3 regions of the Mediterraneibacter gnavus ATCC 29149 genome follow, and region 2 is predicted to be linked to each of the others. Evidence: a T-box and tRNA genes for the amino acid it is inferred to sense, from the RefSeq annotation. Region 2 holds a T-box; the other regions hold tRNA genes.
What was found. The T-box of region 2 lies ahead of leuS (leucine--tRNA ligase). A T-box ahead of a tRNA ligase gene usually reads a tRNA of that ligase, here a tRNA-Leu.
Positions count from the first base shown of each region.

Region 1 (6,921 bases), 650 kb from region 2:
TTTAAGAAAAGGCGGTAATCGATACAATGAAAGAAAAATTTATGAGATTTATGCAGGGACGATACGGAGTGTTGGATACGCTCGGCAAGGTTTTGCTGGTGTTGGGATTGGTTCTGGCATTTTTTGCACCTGTCTTTTCAGGAGACCATGTGATAGGAATGGTATTTTACCTGCTTGGCTGGGGATGTCTCATTTATGCATATTTCCGGATGTTTTCCAGAAATGTGAGAAAGCGTTATGATGAGAACGTAAGATTCCTGAACAAGACAGCGAAGATACGCGGATTTTTCAAAAGTCAGAAAAATCTGATGGCGCAGAGAAAGGATTATCATATCTATACCTGTCCGGGATGCAAGCAGAAAATCCGGATTCCGAGAGGCAAAGGAAAGATAGAGATCCGCTGTCCGAAGTGCGGGACAACATTTATCAAGAAGAGCTGAGATTACATAAAGGGATAGAACATAAAGGGGAGCAGACAAAGGACAATGACAGATCCATATCATGTGTTGGGAGTATCACAAGATGCTTCTGACGAAGAAATCAAAAAGGCGTACCGGGCACTGAGCAGAAAGTATCATCCGGATGCCAATATTAATAATCCGCTGAAAGAAGAAGCGGAAGTGAAGTTTAAAGAAGTACAGCAGGCATATCAGCAGATCATGGATGAGCGTTCCCGTGGATATTCCTCCGGAGCGGGAAGCAGTGCGGGATATGGCGGCTGGTATCAGAATCAGCAGAGAACAGATGCCGGGGATGAGAACAGCCAGTACTTAAGAGCGGCTGCAAACTATATTCAGAGCGGACATTATACGGAGGCGCTCAATGTATTAAACAGTATCAAAGAGCGTGGAGCGCTGTGGTATTTCTACAGTGCATCGGCGAACTCCGGTGTGGGCAATAACGTGACGGCGCTGGAACATGCAAAAGAAGCAGTCCGGCTGGAGCCGCAGAACATGCAGTATCAGATGCTTCTGCAGCGGCTGCAGGGCGGCGGAGGCTGGTATCAGCAGAGACAGAGTATGTATGGATATCCAAGTTCTGTAGGCGGAGACTGGTGTATGAAGCTGTGTATTGCAAATATGATGTGCAATCTGTGCTGCGGCGGAAGCGGCTTGTGCTGTGGAGGTTACAGCGGCGGAGGATACGGCGGCTATATTTAGAATAAGAGTGGAAGAAGAATCCCGGAGACGGGGTTCTTTTTTTGGATGAAGGGACAGGAGGAGAGGTTATTGACTAATCAGACCATTGAGATTATGATGAAAACAGTGACCACAGATTTTTTGAAAGTGAAAAATCGTATCAGGACAAACAGGAAACATTAAAACAGTCATTGAATGGAATCTGGAAATTCCAATATTCAGTGAATGCAAAAAAACGTCCGGTTTCCTTTTATGAAAATGACTATGATATTTCTGAATTTGATGAAGTTCAGGTTCCGCAGCATATAGAGCTGGCGGGATATGACAAAATTCATTATATCAACACCATGTATCCCTGGGAAGGACATGAATATCGCCGACCTGCGGGGACGTGCAATCATATCGGAGAGGGGATGTTCAGCGAAGCTTCTTATAATCCCACAGGTTCTTATGTCCGTTTTTTTTGATCTGGAGGAAGCCTTGATCGGAAAAAGGGTGATCTTAAGTTTTGAAGGGGCAGAGCAGGCAATTTACGTATGGATAAACGGTGAGTTTGTGGGATATGCGGAGGACAGTTTTACCGTGTCTGAATTTGACATTACACCGTATGTAAAAGAAACCGGAAATCGTCTGTGTGTGGAGGTACATAAACGAAGTACGGCGGCTTTTCTGGAAGACCAGGACTTTTTCCGATTCTTTGGATTGTTCAGAGATGTAAATTTATATGGACTGCCGGATATACATGTGTCTGATCTGTGGATTCGTCCAAAGTGTGCACTGGACGGCAGACAGGCGTCGATGGAAATAGAATTGAAAACAACAAAGGGAAAGACCGTATCCTATGCGGATGCCAGAGCAGAGATATGTCTGTTGGATGGTCATCAGATGATTGCAAAAGAAGAAGCTTCCGTATCAGAAAGTTTCAGAGCGGATCTTACGATCAACGAACCTGTACAACTCTGGAATTGTGATGATCCGAAGCTGTATCAGGTGGAAATCCGAATCTTTGACGGACAGGGAGATCTCATAGAGATCATTCCTTATCAGGTGGGATTTCGAATGATTTGCATTGAGGATGGAAAAATAAAACTAAATGGAAGACGGCTGATCATAAACGGTGTGAACCGACATGAGTGGAATGCAAAAAGTGGAAGATGTATTTCAGAGAACGATGAGATTTATGATATTGAATGTATGAAACGCAACAATATCAATGCGGTTCGTACCTGTCATTATCCGGATCGTACAACCTGGTATTATCGCTGCGATGAAGCTGGAATTTATGTGATGGCAGAGGTAAATCTGGAAAGTCACGGATCCTGGCAGAAGATGGGATCGGTTGAGCCGTCCTGGAATGTACCGGGAAGTGTGGAGCTTTGGCAGGATGTTGTTTTGGATCGGGTAAAATCGAATTTTGAAATGTTTAAAAATCATACATCTGTGTTATTCTGGTCTCTTGGAAATGAATCCTATGCAGGAGAGGTACTCAAAGAAATGAATGCGTATTATAAAAAGAGAGACCTGGGGCGTCTCGTTCATTATGAAGGAGTATTTCAAAACAGAGACTATGAAGACAATATTTCCGATGTAGAGAGCCAGATGTATGCACCGCCGGGACGTGTTCGGGAATATCTGGAAAATGAGCCGAAAAAACCGTTTATCCTGTGTGAATATATGCATGATATGGGAAACTCACTTGGGGGTATGAAATCGTATATCGATCTGCTGGATCAGTATGAAAAATATCAGGGTGGTTTCATTTGGGATTATATAGATCAGGCACTTTTGGTAAAAGATGAGATTACCGGTCGTGAAGTACTTCGATATGGGGGAGATTTTGATGACCGTCCGTCGGATTATGAATTTTCGGGAAACGGAATCGTATTTGCAGATCGAACAGAAAAACCGGCAATGCAGGAGGTGAAATATTATTATGGACTCCAGAAATAAACTTAGAATCGTCTTCGGAGATGTGACGGTTGGAATTCATGGGGAGGATTTTCATTATATTTTCTCAAAACAGACAGGGGGAATGGAATCCCTTGTAAAAGCAGGAAAGGAATGGCTGTATCGAACTCCGTATCCCACATTCTGGAGAGCGACTACGGATAATGACAGAGGAAACGGATTCCCTTTAAGATCAGGAATGTGGCTGGGGGCAGATCAGTTTCGAAAGTGTATCGGTTTCCGGCTTTTGGCAGATGGAGAAGCGGTAGAAAATCACAATGCTCCGGAAAATAATGTGTACAGCAATCAGGAATATGTACAGGAGGCGGTGCTTACATATACCTATGAAACCATCACAGTTCCTGCGACTACAGTGGATGTAAGCTATACAGTCCATGCAGATGGGAAAATACATGTTTTGGCTCATTATCATGGAAAAGAAGGACTGCCGGAACTGCCGGTATTTGGAATGCGGTTTATTATGCCGACAAAGGCAGTCGGATATTGCTATGAGGGTCTGTCAGGAGAAACATATCCGGACAGAATGGCGGGAGGAATTTATGGAAGATATGAAGTGGAAGGTCTTCCGGTCACGCCATATCTGGTTCCCCAGGAATGCGGGATGCATATGGAGACAGAATGTGTTACGGTATATCGAAAGGATACGCTGAATAATTCGGATACGTCAGAAGAAACATTCGGCCTTACGTTTCGTGCATGCGGCGAAAAGTTTGGATTTTCCTGTCTCCCATATACGTCAGAAGAGTTGGAAAATGCAACGCATCAGGAAGAACTTCCATTGCCGCGGAGAACCGTAGTCTGCATCTGCGGATCAGTACGTGGAGTAGGTGGTATTGACAGTTGGGGCAGTGATGTGGAAGATCCGTATCGCATCAGTGCACAAAAGGATATTGTCTATGAGTTTGTGATAGAATAGAGGAGCACATAGAGAGCGAGGGTATCACACGAGCATCAGATTTGATGATCGTGTGATACCCTCTTTTTATGAAATTTGTTGAAAAATAAGTCAGTAATCAAACCGAGTATAAGAAAAAGTACGATGACAAGCAGCCACAGAGGTACTCCGGGATGATTGTACAGTTCATAGATTTGTTGTGGATTCATAGTATCTGTGATTTTTTTTGATATTCTCTGTCTGGATTAAATCACCGAGGAATTGTCCGATCACGACGCCGATGATATTTCCTGCTGTAACGAAAAAAGCGGGGAGTGGTTTTTGGCATAAAATCAGGATCAGGCACAGACTCCAGATTCCGCAATAAAAATTGCGTGTAGTCATGATTATTCACATCCATTCATATTGAGAAAAATTAATATCATATGTTCTTTTTTAGAATATCATAAAATAATAGAAGGTACAATGTGAGATGAAGTGGAAAGATTGAAAAATAGTAAATTGGTAAATTACAAAAAAGACATTCGATCTCTCGAATGTCTTTCATCCAGTGCGGAAGAAGAGACTTGAACTCTCACAGGATTAACTCCCACTAGAACCTGAATCTAGCGCGTCTGCCATTCCGCCACTTCCGCGTTTCTTGTCGGCTGTCCGCCTGACAAGATGTATAATACCATAGTGGAATCGATTTGTAAACCCCTAAATTCAAAAAAATCTAAATTTTTTTATTTTTTTGAATTATTCATATTATTTAGCTATTTCTGCCAGTTTCATCTTCTTCATTTCGCGTGAAATCAAGAACACAGAAGTAAGGAACGCAATGGCATCAGCTACCGGTCCCGCATACATAATTCCGTCGATTCCCAAAAACAGCGGAAGAATGAAAAGCAGCGGTATCAGGAAGAAAACCTGACGGGTGAGGGAGAGCAGCATTCCTTTGACTGGTTTTCCGATTGCGGCAAAGAAATTGGATGATAATAACTGTACGCCGTTTAAGAGGACCATAAACAGGAAAATCCGCATAAATTTGACGGCAAACTCAAAATAAAGAGCATCTCCCGTTCCGAACAGGGAGATAATCTGGCGTGGACACAGCTGGAACAAAAGAAATCCAATCAGAGATATGACCAGATTACACTGAATTGCCAGTTTATAAACGCCGCGGACACGATCATACTGTTTTGCACCGTAGTTGAACCCGATGATTGGCTGGGAGCCCTGAGAGATCCCGATGATGACTGCCAGCAGGATCGCATTTGTTTTCATAACAATTCCACAAGCTGCCAGCGGGATTTCTTTTCCGTAAGGAGAAAGTGCTCCATAATAGGTCAGTGAATTATTCAGTACGATCTGTACAAATGTGAGCGCTACCTGATTTAAACTGTTGCTCATGCCGAGGGAAGCGATTTTTAAACAAAGCTTTCTGTGAAGCCGGAAATAATGCGCTTTTAGTTCCACATTTCGGAATCGCTTTAAATAGCTGACGGCAACCAGACAGGATACAATCTGTCCGATGATCGTTGCCCACGCAGCACCTGCAACTCCCAGTTTAAAGATAAAAATAAAGACCGGATCCAGTATGGTGTTGATGATCGCACCGATCAGCATACAGGTCATGGAAAATTTCGGACTTCCGTCTGCCCGGGCGAGGTTGCTCATCCCATTGTTGACAATCAGAAACGGCATACCGATTGCGGTGATCCGGGTGTATTCTTTGGCATATGGCATGATTTCGGCTGTTGCACCGAATGCGGTGAGCAGCGGAACGAGAAAAATCTCGATCAGTACGGCGTAGATCACACCAAAGACAAGCATCATTGTAAATGCAGTCCCTACGACCTGCGCGGCGTCCTCTTTTTTGCCGGCTCCCAGATTCAGGGAAAACAGTGAAGCACTTCCGATGCCGATCAGAAGTGCGATGGCAAGAGAGATGGTGGTCAGAGGAAACGCAACATTAGTAGCTGCATTACCGAGATAGCCGACTCCCTGGCCGATAAATACCTGGTCTACGATGTTATACAAAGAACTGACAAGCATTGCGATAATGCTTGGGACTGCAAAAGATTTCAGCAGCCTTGGCAGTTTTTCATAACCCAGCGGATTTTCTTTTTGTATCGAATTCATATAAATCCCCTTCCTGAAAATGTTTACATTTTATTATAGGGCAAAAAATTTTTGTGTGCAAGATGGAGCAACCATTGAAAAACCGACCCAGGGATCCGATATTGCAGTCAGAATTTATGAACTGGAAGTGTATGGGTGTATGGATCGGATTAGGAAGAAAGATTTTAACGTAATAAGGCTGTGACTTGTTTGGAGTCACAGCCTTCCTGTATCTAAGAACAAAATTTCTTTTTTATTCTGCAGAAGATATTTCTTATGCCGATTGTAAGAAATGTGATAAAACCGCAGAATAAACATAAAAATCCAACAGGCAGTAAGAAAAAGTTTTCATGTAAAATCCCCTGTGTATCAATATATTCTACTGACACAGCTTTTAGAAAAATACAGGAGATTCCAAAGCAAAGGAAGATTCCGCCAATGGCAATAGAAATTAGATTCATTTTTGCTCTTCTTGTTTCGCTTGAATTTGTAATCAATGTAAATGAATTGCCGTTTTTTAGCAAGCAAGAGTTGCTTGCAATGCGCAGAAAATACCAAGGGCTATTATACGGTATGCGTGGAAATATTACAATTGTTTTCAATTTGAAAAGGGGAGAGTGACAGTTTATTGGTTACTGTTAAAAATGAAAAAACAGGATTGACAAATTTATTTTTTGTGATATAGTTTGACTATCAAAGTATTTTAAAGTAAAAATATTTTGAAACAAAAATAATGGAGAAGAAAGATGACAGGAAGAATATGCGGAACCGGCTCCTATGTGCCGGCCAGAATTGTAGAAAATGACGAGCTGGCAA
Region 1 covers NZ_CP043051.1:647,155-654,075, reverse strand. Annotated here, with positions in the region: gene FXV78_RS03285 (zinc ribbon domain-containing protein) at 27-440, shown strand; gene FXV78_RS03280 (J domain-containing protein) at 486-1,160, shown strand; partial or broken gene FXV78_RS03275 (glycoside hydrolase family 2 TIM barrel-domain containing protein) at 1,256-3,089, shown strand; gene FXV78_RS03270 (beta-galactosidase small subunit) at 3,073-4,023, shown strand; tRNA gene FXV78_RS03265 (tRNA-Leu) at 4,554-4,637, opposite strand; gene FXV78_RS03260 (MATE family efflux transporter) at 4,750-6,126, opposite strand; gene FXV78_RS18765 (DUF3955 domain-containing protein) at 6,339-6,566, opposite strand; gene FXV78_RS18760 (hypothetical protein) at 6,544-6,726, shown strand; gene FXV78_RS03250 (beta-ketoacyl-ACP synthase III) at 6,852-6,921, shown strand, end outside.
Region 1: it encodes a tRNA-Leu, which carries the amino acid that the T-box ahead of leuS (leucine--tRNA ligase) is inferred to sense. The anticodon was not compared.

Region 2 (6,921 bases):
CAAAAATGATTTTCAAGTCTTATGATCAGGCCAAAGAAGGAGTGGTCAGAGAATTTTTAGCCGGAAAAAGTATCCGGGAAATCGCACAATAATGAAGGAGGAATTCACATGAATGCAGCAGTAGTATATTGGAGTGGAACAGGAAATACAGAGGCAATGGCACAGGCGGTCGCAGAAGGGATTCAGGCAGCAGGAGGAACCGCGGAGGTATGTGAGGTTGGACAGACAGATGCGGATACGATTTCAAAATTTGATAAAATTGCGCTCGGCTGCCCGTCTATGGGAGCAGAGCAGTTGGAAGACAGCGAAATGGAGCCGTTCGTGGAAGAACTGGAGCCGATGATCTCCGGTAAGCAGCTACTTTTGTTTGGGTCTTACGGCTGGGGTGACGGAGAGTGGATGCGTGACTGGTGCCAGAGAATGGAAGAGGCGGGAGCACATCTGATCTGTGAAGAAGGTGTGATCGCAAACGAGACGCCGGATGATGCTGCGTTGGAGGAATGCCGGGCAGCCGGAAAGGAACTGATCACGGCATCGGTATAAGGATTCTTTTTCCATGTGCATTTAAACGGAACCAAAGTTTTCTCCTGAGCATAGGATAACATATCGAAAAAAAGAATTACGAAAGGGAGAAACATATGAATTTGGATGTAATACTTGGAATTTTACTGCCGTTTGCAGGAACAACTCTTGGCGCAGCAATGGTATTCTTCATGAGAAAAGAGATGAATGAAAAGCTGCAGAAAGGTCTGCTTGGATTTGCTTCGGGTGTCATGATCGCAGCATCTGTCTGGTCGCTTTTAATCCCGGCCATCGAGATGGCAGAGGAAGGCGGACAGATTGCATGGATTCCTGCAGCGGCAGGGTTTCTGCTTGGGATTGGCTTTCTGCTTTTGCTGGACACGGTGACACCTCACCAGCACTTTCAGGAATCGGAGCCGGAAGGGATTCAGGCATCACTTCGAAAAACAACAATGTTGATGCTCGCAGTGACGCTGCACAATATTCCGGAAGGAATGGCAGTGGGTGTGACCTTTGCCGGAGTTCTTTCGGATAATGTACTGATAACAATGACAGGGGCATTTGTATTGTCTGCCGGAATCGCCATTCAGAATTTTCCGGAGGGAGCGATTATTTCCATGCCGTTAAGGGCGCAGGGAATTACAAAACTGAGGGCGTTTGTGTATGGAACACTGTCAGGGATTGTAGAGCCGATCGCCGCATTTCTGACAATCTGGCTGACGGGGCTTGTAGTTCCGCTTCTGCCATATTTTCTCTCTTTTGCGGCAGGCGCTATGATTTATGTTGTAGTGGAAGAGTTGATTCCGGAGGCACAAAACGGAAAACATACCAATGTAGGAACAATCGGTGTTGCAGCAGGGTTCACACTGATGATGATTCTGGATGTGGCGCTGGGATAGAAAAAAGCAGAGGGAGCGATGTCTGTATTCCCTCTGCATTTTACTTATAAACATTGATTAGTTTTTCTAAAATGGAAAATCAGAAAATGGCTTGCATTCTTTTCAAAACCATGCTATTCTTTACTTTAGTGTTGTAAAACACTAAACTCAGGAGAGTCTCTGAAAAAAGAGCGCCGAAGGTGTAATCAGCAGACGCATGATCTGGATGCGGTTTTGCTGAGAATCTCTCAGGCAAAAGGATGGAGGAAAGAAAGTATGTTAGCACAAATCTACAATCAAATCGACACAGCGATCAAATGGGTGGATGACCGGATATGGGGACTGCCGCTCATTATTCTGATCCTGACAACAGGTATCTATTTAACCGTTCGCCTTGGCGGACTTCAGATTCGGCATCTGCCGAAAGCACTCAGATTCATGGTAAAAAATGAAGAAGAAGGACATGGGGAAGTGACCAGCTTTGGAGCACTTTGTACGGCGCTTTCTGCAACGATCGGAACCGGAAATATTACCGGAGTAGCGACTGCGATTGCGGCAGGCGGACCGGGCGCACTGTTCTGGATGGTGGTGGCAGCATTTTTCGGAATGGCAACGAAGTATGCAGAAGGGCTTCTTGCAATCAAATACCGGACAATCGACAAAGAAGGGCATGTTCTTGGCGGACCGTTCTATTATATTGAAAACGGAATGGGAAAAAACTGGCGCTGGCTGGCAAAAATATTTGCATTTTTCGGAGCCGGAGTCGGGTTGTTTGGAATCGGTACGTTTACCCAGGTAAACAGTATTGCATCTGCAGTGAAGAATTTCTTTGATCCGAATACAGAGAATGCCGTGCAGATGTTTGGAAATACATATTCATGGGCAACTGTGATTACTTGTATTATTCTGACAGTCTGTGTCGGTCTGGTCGTGATCGGAGGACTGAAACGAATTGCAAAAGTATCCGAAATTGTAGTTCCGTTTATGGCGGTATTGTACGTGGTGTTTGTTCTGATCATTATGATCACACATATTACAGAAATCCCGGCAGCGATCGTAACGATTGTGAAATCTGCATTTACCGGAAGTGCACTGGCAGGCGGCGCGATGGGAACCATGGTCGTGGCCATGCAGAAAGGAATCGCAAGGGGAATCTTTTCCAATGAGGCGGGTCTTGGTAGTGCGCCGATCGCGGCAGCGGCTGCAGTAACAAAAGAACCTGTGCGTCAGGGACTGGTGTCTATGACAGGTACATTTATTGATACAATCATAATTTGCACAATGACCGGAATTTCCGTGGTCTTAGCAGGAACATGGAATGATCCGAATCTGGAAGGTGTGGAGATCACGATGGCAGCATTTCAGAAGGGGCTGCCGTTTGCGCCGGCAGTTGCATCCTTTATTCTGATGCTTTGTCTGGTATTCTTTGCATTTACTACGATTCTCGGCTGGAATTACTATGGAGAACGGTGTATGGAATATCTGTTCAACCGGAATAAAAAAGTAGTGATGACTTATCGCTGGCTGTATATTCTGGCTGTATTTATCGGACCATATATGACGGTTGCGGCAGTGTGGAACATCGCAGATATCTTCAATGCGCTGATGGCGCTTCCGAACCTGATCGCACTGCTTGTGCTCAGCAATGTGGTGGTCAAAGAAACGAAAGATTATTTTGCGAGGATGAAATAGAGAGAAATCAGCAGAATCCACTTGACTTATTTTATGATTCTTCTTATAATAAGGAAACATATGAAAGAAATGTTGATGAGGAATAGTAAGAGTCTGAGGTTTTTCAGAGACCTGCCGGATGGTGCGAGGCAGGAAACAGCGTTCTCCCAACTCCCCTCGGAGTTCTTTTTCTGAACACCCAGGATGGAAAAGTAGGAAAAAGCGGGCCTTCCCGTTACAGAAGTAATGAGTGCATCTGTATGTTTGCAGATGAAGAAGAGTGGTACCACGGAAGATAAAAGCCTTTTCGTCTCTTAATTGAGATGAAAAGGCTTTTTTAGAAATCAAAGGAGGATATGCGAAATGGGTGCAAAAATTGTTTACAACCACAAAGCAATCGAGAAAAAATGGCATGATAAATGGCAGGAAAATCCGGTAAATCCAAGATTCAGGGACAACGGAGAGAAAAAAGAAAAATATTATTGTCTGGATATGTTCCCGTATCCGTCAGGAAACGGTCTGCATGTCGGGCACTGGAGAGGATATGTGATCTCTGATGTCTGGAGCCGTTACAAATTACAGCAGGGATATTATATTGTACATCCGATGGGATGGGATGCATTCGGTCTTCCGGCTGAGAACTATGCGATCAAGATGGGAGTTCATCCTGCAAAATCCACAGCAGAGAACGTAGCAAACATCAAACGTCAGATCAATGAGATCGCAGCATTGTATGACTGGGATATGGAAGTTAACACAACAGATCCGAATTTCTACAAATGGACACAGTGGATCTTTGTGAAAATGTTCAAAGAAGGTCTTGCATATGAGAAAGAGTTCCCGATCAACTGGTGCCCATCCTGCAAAACAGGTCTGGCAAACGAAGAGGTTGTGAATGGAAAATGTGAGCGTTGCGGAACAGATGTTACAAAGAAAAATCTGCGTCAGTGGATGCTGCGTATCACAAAATATGCAGACCGTCTTTTGAACGATCTCGACAAACTGGACTGGCCGGAAAAAGTAAAGAAAATGCAGGCTGACTGGATCGGAAAATCTTACGGTGCAGAAGTAGATTTCCAGGTGGATGGAAGAGACGACAAGATCACCGTTTATACAACACGTCCGGATACCTTACACGGTGCAACATTCATGGTACTTGCGCCGGAACATGCACTTGCAAAAGAACTTGCGACAGACGAGACAAGAGAAGCGGTGGAGCAGTATATTTATGATGCTTCCATGAAGTCCAACGTAGACCGTATGCAGGATAAGGAAAAGACAGGTGTGTTTACGGGAAGTTATGCGATCAATCCGATCAACGGTGCAAAAGTACCGATTTGGCTGTCTGATTATGTACTGGCAGATTATGGTACAGGAGCAATTATGTGTGTACCTGCACATGATGACCGTGACTTTGCATTTGCAAAAAAATTCGAGATCCCGATCATTCAGGTCATTGCAAAAGACGGACAGGAAATCGAAAATATGGAAGAGGCATACACAGATGCTGTTGGAACTATGATCAATTCCGGAGAGTGGAACGGAATGGAATCAGCCGTTCTCAAGAAAGAAGCTCCACATATCATTGAAGAGCGTGGAATTGGAAAAGCAACTGTAAACTATAAGCTGCGTGATTGGGTATTCTCCCGTCAGCGTTATTGGGGAGAGCCGATTCCGATTGTACACTGTCCGGAATGTGGAGCAGTGCCGGTACCGGAAGAAGAGCTGCCGCTGCGTCTGCCGGATGTAGATTCTTATGAACCGACAGGAACTGGAGAGTCACCGCTTGCCGGAATCGAAGAGTGGGTAAACTGCAAGTGTCCGGTTTGTGGAAAAGACGCAAAACGTGAGACAAATACCATGCCTCAGTGGGCTGGTTCTTCCTGGTACTTCCTGCGTTATGTGGACAGTCACAATGACAAAGAACTGGTTTCCAGAGAAAAAGCGGACGAGATGCTTCCGGTAGATATGTATATCGGTGGTGTAGAGCATGCGGTACTGCATCTTCTGTACTCTCGTTTCTATACAAAATTCCTGCATGACATCGGAGTTGTAGACTTTGATGAACCATTCCACAAGCTGTTCAACCAGGGAATGATCACAGGAAAGAACGGAATCAAGATGAGTAAGTCCAAAGGAAATGTCGTATCTCCGGATGATCTGGTACGCGACTACGGATGTGACTCTTTGAGAATGTATGAATTGTTCGTGGGACCGCCGGAGTTGGATGCAGAGTGGGATGACCGTGGAATCGACGGTGTCAACCGCTTCCTGAAACGTCTGTGGAATCTGCTGATGGACAGCAAAGAAAATGAAGTACAGGCAACAAAAGAGATGATCAAACAGCGTCACAGAATGGTAGCAGATATCACCATGCGTCTGGAGAGCTTCAGTCTGAATACCGTTATCTCCGGATTTATGGAGTACAACAACAAGTTTATCGAGATCGCAAAGAAAGAAGGCGGAATCGATAAAGAAACGCTGGAGACGATCGCAGTCCTGCTTTCTCCATTTGCACCTCATTTTGCAGAGGAGATATGGGAGCAGCTCGGACATACAGAGACAATCTTCAAAGCAGGCTGGCCGACATACGATGAGGCACAGATGAAAGACGATGAGATCGAAGTTCCGGTACAGATTAACGGAAAGACAAAAGCCGTGATCAGTATCGCAGCAGATATCTCCAAAGAAGAAGCGATTGCAGCAGGAAAAGAAGCGATTGCAGATAAACTGACAGGAAATGTGATTAAGGAAATTTATGTTCCGAAGAAGATTATTAATATTGTAATGAAATAAACAATGTGAATAGAAAAGACAGAACTCCATGTGCTTGGTAAGCTGAGGAGGGCTGTCTTTTTTGTTGGCGAAAAACTGGATAGTATATAGTTGACATTTTTTGATGCATATGATATTTTGTTAAGTATATTAACAAAAAAGAGGTGGTAAAATGAACTACGAAAAAATTTTATGCGAATTTCAAAACTTCATAAAAGCATATCTTAGTTTAGAACACAAACAACATAGAATTCTTGACTTGAATTTATCAGAGGTACATTTATTGAAAGTAGCTGAACAGAATCCAAATTACACGCTTATTGAATATGCTGAAAGTGTCCCTATTGTAAAGTGGTAAACAAGGTGCTTGTCGCTGGCTCTGATACGGTGTCCTTTGTTCAAAATCTTACGCATAAATCGTTCACTCCTTTCTGGGTATGAAAAAAGCAGTCAATCCTAAGACTAACTGCTTTATATGTATAGATATGAATTTTTGAAAAACTTATAAACTTTTTAAAATTGTAGCTAAATTTTCTTTATGCCATGAAGCACCCACCATTGTTTTGTTCACTTTAAAAGCCAATGTTCCTTTTGATGTACTAATTTCTAATTCATAAGACATTAACTTTTTGTTGAATTTAACACTTGTTACTTCTTCCTTTGGAACGAAAAGAAATGCTTCATCTTCTAATTTGCCCGTCACATTATTTAAACCGATAATAGCAATACCACTAGCGTCAAAGGTAAAGGCAACTTCCACTTTCATAGTTTCGCTGTCAGCAGTAAAAGTATAATCACTTTCCACACGCTTTCCATTGATAAGAAGCTCGGCATTTTCTTCTTTCAACATCTGCCAGCCCACAAGTTTGTACTGTGTACCGATTTCTAAGCCCTCTAAGGTTACAGTATCAATGATTGTAACGTCTTTTCCTGCTTCAAGCTCTTTGTTGCTGTTCTTATCGGTAGCAGTCGTATGAATTTTGATGATACGCTCTGTGATAAGTACCGTCTGTCCGTCGTCCTCAATGTCCTTGTGTTCCGCAACTTTTACGGGTTCGTCTGGATTGCTTAAATC
Region 2 covers NZ_CP043051.1:112-7,032, reverse strand. Annotated here, with positions in the region: gene FXV78_RS00035 (DUF3793 family protein) at 1-92, shown strand, start outside; gene FXV78_RS00030 (flavodoxin) at 109-543, shown strand; gene FXV78_RS00025 (ZIP family metal transporter) at 639-1,421, shown strand; glycine riboswitch at 1,560-1,674, shown strand; gene FXV78_RS00020 (alanine/glycine:cation symporter family protein) at 1,677-3,092, shown strand; T-box leader at 3,156-3,389, shown strand; gene leuS (leucine--tRNA ligase) at 3,435-5,867, shown strand; gene FXV78_RS00010 (hypothetical protein) at 6,019-6,204, shown strand; partial or broken gene FXV78_RS18745 (VaFE repeat-containing surface-anchored protein) at 6,571-6,921, opposite strand, start outside.

Region 3 (6,921 bases), 790 kb from region 2:
AATCAGCAGTGAATAAACAGCGACCAGGATGCAGGTAAACCTTCTTGACCATTTGAATTTATCCATAAAAATGGAAACGATAGTCTCCATCAAAGAGATGGAAGAGGTCACTGCGGCAAAAAATACAAGGATAAAGAACACGGTTCCAAGTACGGTTCCAAGAGGCATGCTTGCAAATACCTTCGGGAGAGTGATGAACATCAGTCCGGCGCCTGCATTCAAGGCAGATTCATCTCCGCCTGAGAAGATAAATACAGATGGAACGATCATCAATCCTGCAAAAAAGGCAAATCCGGTATCGAAAATCTCAATCTGTCGTACAGAGCTTTCCAGATTTGTAGATTTCGGCATATAGGATCCATAAGTAATCATGATTCCCATAGCAAGTGACATGGAATAAAAAAGCTGTCCCATTGCTGCCAGAACGGTCATGACTGAGAAGTTTGACATATTCGGAAGCAGATAGTATTTTAATCCGTCCATGGCACCGTCCATGGTCAGGACATAAATTGCAATCCCAACAGTCAGAACAGCAAGAATGGGCATCATCACTTTGCTGACTTTCTCAATTCCCTTTTCCACACCGAAGAGCACGACAAGTGCTGTCAGAGCAATGAACAGTGAGAACCAGAGAATCGGGGATGCTGTGCTTGCAGTGAATTCGGAAAAATAAGAATCACCGGATACAGTGGCAGCACCTTCTGTGATAAAAGCATAAAAGTATTTTAAAACCCATCCTCCGATTACTGAATAATAAGGAAGGATGATGATTGGAACGATTGCGGCAAGGATGCCTAAAAAGCCAAATCGTTTATCCAGTTTTTGGAAAGCGCCGATGGCACTCAAACCGGTCTTGCGTCCGATGGCGATCTCTGCTACCATTAGTGTAAATCCGAATGTGACCGCTAATATGATGTAGCAGATCAAAAAAGAACCTCCGCCATATTTTGCTGCCAGATACGGGAATCGCCAGATATTCCCAAGCCCTACGGCTGATCCGGCAGCGGCAAGAATAAAACCGATCTTGCCGGAAAAATTACTTCTGTTTGTTTTCATATAGAAACCTCCTCAACTCTTTCACTTTAGCCAGAACACTAAAAATAGATTGCGCTCTGTTATTAAGTGGTATTATGCCATGGATAGTGAAAAAAAACAAGTTAAATTAGTGAATTAAAGTGAAAAAGCAGTAAAGTTTTTAAAATAGAGAAAAGATGTTGACAGAAGCAGGAAAGTATGGTAAATTATATTTTGCGCAAAGCGAAAAACAAAGTAGAGTATCCACTCTCACCATAGCACAAGTGAGTGACTATTGGTCTGATATTGTTACATGCAGAAAGTTTCCTGTATAGGCTCTGTTATGTAGTGAGATTGGGTGGATATGAGATTCACTCTTTTTTTATGCTTGTGCGAAGGGAAACCTAAGGGAAATTCATTTGACGGAGGTATACGACCATTAGCGATTTAATGATTAACGAGCAGATCAGAGACAGAGAAGTCCGTCTGATTGGCGAGGATGGGGAACAGTTAGGAATTATGTCATCCAGAGAGGCAATGAAACTTGCCGCTGAAGCAAATCTGGATCTTGTAAAGATTGCGCCGACTGCGAAGCCGCCGGTATGCAAGATTATCGATTACGGTAAATACAAGTACGAACAGACAAGAAAAGAAAAAGAAGCTAAGAAAAAGCAGAAAACTGTAGAAGTAAAAGAAGTGCGTTTATCACCGAATATTGATACAAACGACCTGAATACAAAGGTGAACAATGCGAAGAAGTTCATCGGAAAAGGAAATAAAGTAAAGGTTACCTTGCGTTTCCGCGGAAGAGAAATGGCACACGTACAGTCAAGCAAGCACATTCTGGATGATTTTGCGGCATTGCTTGAAGATGTGGCAGTTGTTGAAAAACCGGCAAAAATGGAAGGACGCAGCATGAGCATGGTTTTAACTGAAAAACGTTAAAATAAAAAAATACGGACATATGTCCAGCAGGGCAGTACATTAAAGGAGGAATTTATCATGCCAAAAATTAAAACAAATAGAGCGGCAGCAAAACGCTTCAAAAAAACAGGTACAGGAAAACTGAAAAGAAATAAAGCTTACAAGAGCCATATCTTAACAAAGAAGTCTACAAAGAGAAAGAGAAATCTCAGACAGGCTACAATTACTGATGCTACAAATGTAAAGAACATGAAGAAAGTTTTACCATATCTGTAAGATTTGTAAAAGTAATAAGAGGAGGATTAAGAAATGGCAAGAATTAAAGGCGGAATGAACGCTAAGAAGAAACATAATAGAACATTGAAGTTAGCAAAAGGATACAGAGGAGCACGTTCTAAACAGTACAGAGTTGCAAAACAGTCTGTAATGAGAGCTCTCACATCTGCTTACGCAGGAAGAAAAGAGCGCAAACGTCAGATGAGACAGCTTTGGATTGCACGTATCAATGCAGCTGCAAGAATGAATGGATTATCTTACAGCAAATTTATGCACGGACTGAAAGTTGCAGGCGTAGATATGAACAGAAAAATGCTTGCTGAGCTTGCAGTAAGTGATAAAGAAGGATTTGCAACATTAGCAGAGCTTGCAAAATCTAAACTTGCTTAATAGAAAGACAAAAAAGATGAGAGATCGATGGAAAAAGTCGATCTCTTTTTTGTTCGAAGAAGAAAGTGACACTGTCAGATGAGAAATTGCAAAGAGGAATTGCGCAGTTTCTAAAAGTCTGATTATAATGAAAAAGAGAAATAATATAAATTATTCAAAAAATTAGAAAAATTTAAAAAATCAGTTGACATTTTTGCGTATCAGTAGTATTATACTAAATGTAGCGTGTGGTGAACAAAACAGGCTATGGTAAGCGGAAGTGTCGGAACTGGCAGACGAGCAAGACTAAGGATCTTGTGATCAATGCGATCGTGTGGGTTCAAGTCCCATCTTCCGCATAATGAGAGAAGCATTTACAGGAAACTGTAAGTGCTTTTGTTTTATGGGATTAGGATATCTAAGGTTACTGGTAGGAGAATTACAAAGGTATTGACGGCTGGAAACTACCTTTTGCCATAGAAGGAGAGAAGAGTATCTTTGATGGGTTGGAAATTTCAAAAGATACAAAGCTTTGTGAAGCGTATATGGGGAAATATCCGGTTATTTCAATTTCCCTTAAAGGAATCAATGCTGCTGCTTATGAGGATGCATTTGATTTTGCAGTTCAGATTATGCAAAGAACAGCGGAAGAATTCCAGTTTCTATCAGATAGTGAATACCTGAGCGAACATGATAAATCTGTATATAGAGAACTTTTGGACAGTAATATGAGCGAAACTGTATTTTGCGGTGGACTGAAAATATTGTCAAAATTATTAGAGAAGCATTATAGATTAAAAGTAATTCTTTTAATTGATGAATATGATGTTCCATTAGCAAAGGCATTTGAAAATGGGTATTATGAGCAAATGATATTTCAAGACTATGTAAATGTGTTTCCGGAAAACTATTGGATCAACACCAGCAGTAATGATGCCGTCAAGAAATTTATTCAAATGTCCGACAATCTTAAAACCAAGCGTGAGATTGAAACTCTGCTTGCCGGCGGGGAAATCATAAAAGAGATTCATCAGGAGCTGATCTATCCGGAAATGTATCAGTCTTTAGAGAACGTCTGGAGTCTTTTATTTATGACGGGATATTTAACGCAGCGTGGAAGTGGAAGGGTTGATGCAAAGCCGTAGCGTTACCTGGAGTATAGAAAAACTCCTATGTTATAATTTGTTGAAACTATTAAAAACAAAGAACATGAAAATTATAAACAAAAAAGGTATGATTCCGAACATGGAATCATACCTTTTTATAATATGCGGAAGATGGGACTTGAACCCACACAAGCGCAATGCTTACAAGATCCTTAGTCTTGCTCGTCTGCCAGTTCCGACACTTCCGCTCATTGCGATGAAAAACTTACGTGAAGCACATCACTTTTAGTATAATACTATAGAGTTTTTAAAATGTCAACTATAAATTTGAAAAAAGTGTGTGATATAAAATTGACAATTCTGTGAAACGTGATATACTAATAGAAAGTTTACAAGTAAACAAATGGAGGTGGAAAAATGAGCGCAGAGATGACAGTGGAAGGTATGATTTCTGTGTTTATGAAGATCAGGAAAGTGTATGCAGATGAGTTTGGGAGAATGTTGGGAAATGAGACATATTCTCCGAATGAAATATCAATTTTGCTGTTTTTGGCAAATAATCCTTCAATCGATACGAACAGTCAGTTATGTACATGTCTCGGCGTTTCCAAGGCGCTTGTATGCAGAAGTGTAGATGCGCTGCTGGGGAAGGAGATGATCATCAGTGTGGCAGATGACCATGATAAGAGAGTGCAGCATCTAAAGCTGACAGAACATGCACTTCCTGTGATCGAACAGCTTGGAGGAATCAAGCGGAAGATCGATCAGGAGATCCTTGAGGGGATTCCCGAAGAGGATATTGCAAATATGGCCAATACAATGGAGAAGATTTTTGCGCGATTTGAAGAACGGGCAAAAGGGAAGGAGTCATCATTATGAAACTGAAAATGTCAAAAGAGGTGGATCTGGGGAAGGAGCCGATCGGACACTTGTTATTCGTACTGGCAGTGCCTTCTATTATCTCACAGGTGGTCAATGCACTTTATAATATGGTGGACAGGATGTATATCGGACATATTCCGGGAGAGGGTGCGGCAGCACTTACCGGACTTGGTGTATGTTTTCCGGTTATTATGATCGTCTCTGCATTTGCGGCACTGATGGGAATGGGAGGCGCACCAAGAGCCAGTATTCTGATGGGAAAAAAGGATAATGAGGGTGCAGAGAAGATACTGGGAAACTGTTTTTCTGCACTGGTGATTACCGCTGTTGTTTTGACAGCTCTGGTGCTTGTATTTAAGCGTCCTTTACTGATGATGTTTGGCGCCAGTGAGAATACCATCGGATATGCAGAAAGCTATCTGAATATCTATGCGGTAGGAACAATCTTTGTACAGCTCACGCTGGGACTGAATGCTTTTATCGCAGCACAGGGATTTTCCAAGATCAGCATGATGACTGTGGTGATCGGAGCGGTGACGAATATTGTTCTGGATCCGATCTTTATTTTTGGATTTGATATGGGAGTACAGGGAGCCGCGCTGGCAACAGTTCTCTCACAGGCGATCAGCGCAGTCTGGGCGATCCGTTTCCTGTCTGGAAAAGATACGGTCCTGAGACTGAAAAAAGAGAATTTTAAGATCAAAAAAGAGATCATGCTGCCTTGTATCGGCCTGGGAGCAGCGCCGTTTATCATGCAGTCTACAGAGAGTATCCTGGTATTGTGTTTTAATTCTTCGTTATTAAAATACGGCGGGGACCTGGCGGTAGGTGCGATGACGATCCTGTCCAGTGTGATGCAGTTTGCGATGCTGCCGCTGCAGGGACTGACGCAGGGAGGACAGCCGATCATCAGTTATAACTTCGGAGCGAATAATGCAGAACGTGTGAGAAAAGGCTTCCGCTTTCTGCTGATTTCTGCGGTAGTTTATGCGGCAGGTATCTGGGCAGTTTCGGAGTTTGCTCCTGGCGTGTTTGTGACAATTTTTACAAATGACCCGCAGCTGGCAGAGTTTGCAAAATGGGCGATGCGTATCTACATGGCGGCAGTGGTACTGATGGGAGCGCAGATCGCCTGCCAGCAGACATTTATTGCATTTGGAAATTCTAAAATTTCTGCATTTCTGGCAATGTTCAGAAAGATTATTGTTCTGATCCCGCTGATCTATATTCTTCCGGTATTTCTGGAGGATCATGTACAGGCAGTATTTCTGGCAGAGCCGATCGCGGATGTGATCGCAGTGGTGACAACGCTGCTCTTGTTCAGAAAGAATTTTAAAAAAGTACTTTCAGAGATGAAACAGAAATCAGAAACGCAAGATGTCTGATTTTTGAGCAAAATCAGCATGGAGGGTGATCGTCAGCCGTTACGAAAAGAAAAACCACATGGATTTTATGAAATACAGTGTATTTCACAGAAGTCCGTGCGGTTTTTTCTGGTTTCAGGATAAAAAAGAAACAGATGGGAAAACTAAGACAGAAAGGATCGGGAGGGCAAATCATGTTAGAAAAAGTAGATTTGACAATGAAGATGGAAAAAAGTGAATACAAGGCAAAAATGACTGCTTTGAAGCTGCAGATGGGAAAACTTCAGAGACAGTGTAAGGAAATGGGGCTTCCGATCATGATTGTATTTGAAGGATTTGATGCCGCAGGAAAAGGAATGCAGATCGGAAAACTGATTCAGAGTCTGGATCCGAGGGGATTTGAAGTATTTACGGTGAAAGAGGAGACAAAAGAGGAAGCGATGCACCCTTTTTTGTGGCGGTTTTGGACGAAGACACCGCAAAGAGGCCGGATGGCAGTATATGATGGAAGCTGGTATATTAAGGTGCTCAGTGACCGGTTTGAAAAGAAAATGCGAGAATCGGAAATAGAAAACTGCTATCGCTCGATCTGTTCCTTTGAAAAACAGATCACGGAGGACGGGACACTTCTGATTAAATTGTTTTTGGATATCGATCAAAAGGAACAGAAAAAACGGTTTGATAAACTCATGGAGTCTAAAGATACGGCGTGGCGTGTGACAAAGGCAGATCTGAAGAAAAATGAAAAGTATGATCAGTATCAGGAAATGATAGAAGAAATGCTGCAGAGGACAGATACGGAATATGCCCCCTGGACGATTGTGGAGGCTACAGACAGACGCTATGCAACAGTCAAAATCTACACCGTGATCACGCAGATGCTGACAGCAGGGATTGACAACAGGCGCAGGGAGATTGCAAGGGAGACGGCGGCAGAGGTGATCCGGGAAGTGGAAAAAGAGGCGTCTGAGAATAGAAGTCTGATA
Region 3 covers NZ_CP043051.1:2,760,320-2,767,240, forward strand. Annotated here, with positions in the region: gene FXV78_RS13675 (sodium-dependent transporter) at 1-1,056, opposite strand, end outside; gene infC (translation initiation factor IF-3) at 1,465-1,959, shown strand; gene rpmI (50S ribosomal protein L35) at 2,017-2,214, shown strand; gene rplT (50S ribosomal protein L20) at 2,248-2,604, shown strand; tRNA gene FXV78_RS13695 (tRNA-Leu) at 2,858-2,942, shown strand; partial or broken gene FXV78_RS13700 (AAA family ATPase) at 3,054-3,701, shown strand; tRNA gene FXV78_RS13705 (tRNA-Leu) at 3,853-3,937, opposite strand; gene FXV78_RS13710 (MarR family winged helix-turn-helix transcriptional regulator) at 4,107-4,568, shown strand; gene FXV78_RS13715 (MATE family efflux transporter) at 4,565-5,956, shown strand; gene pap (polyphosphate:AMP phosphotransferase) at 6,130-6,921, shown strand, end outside.
Region 3: it encodes a tRNA-Leu, which carries the amino acid that the T-box ahead of leuS (leucine--tRNA ligase) is inferred to sense. The anticodon was not compared.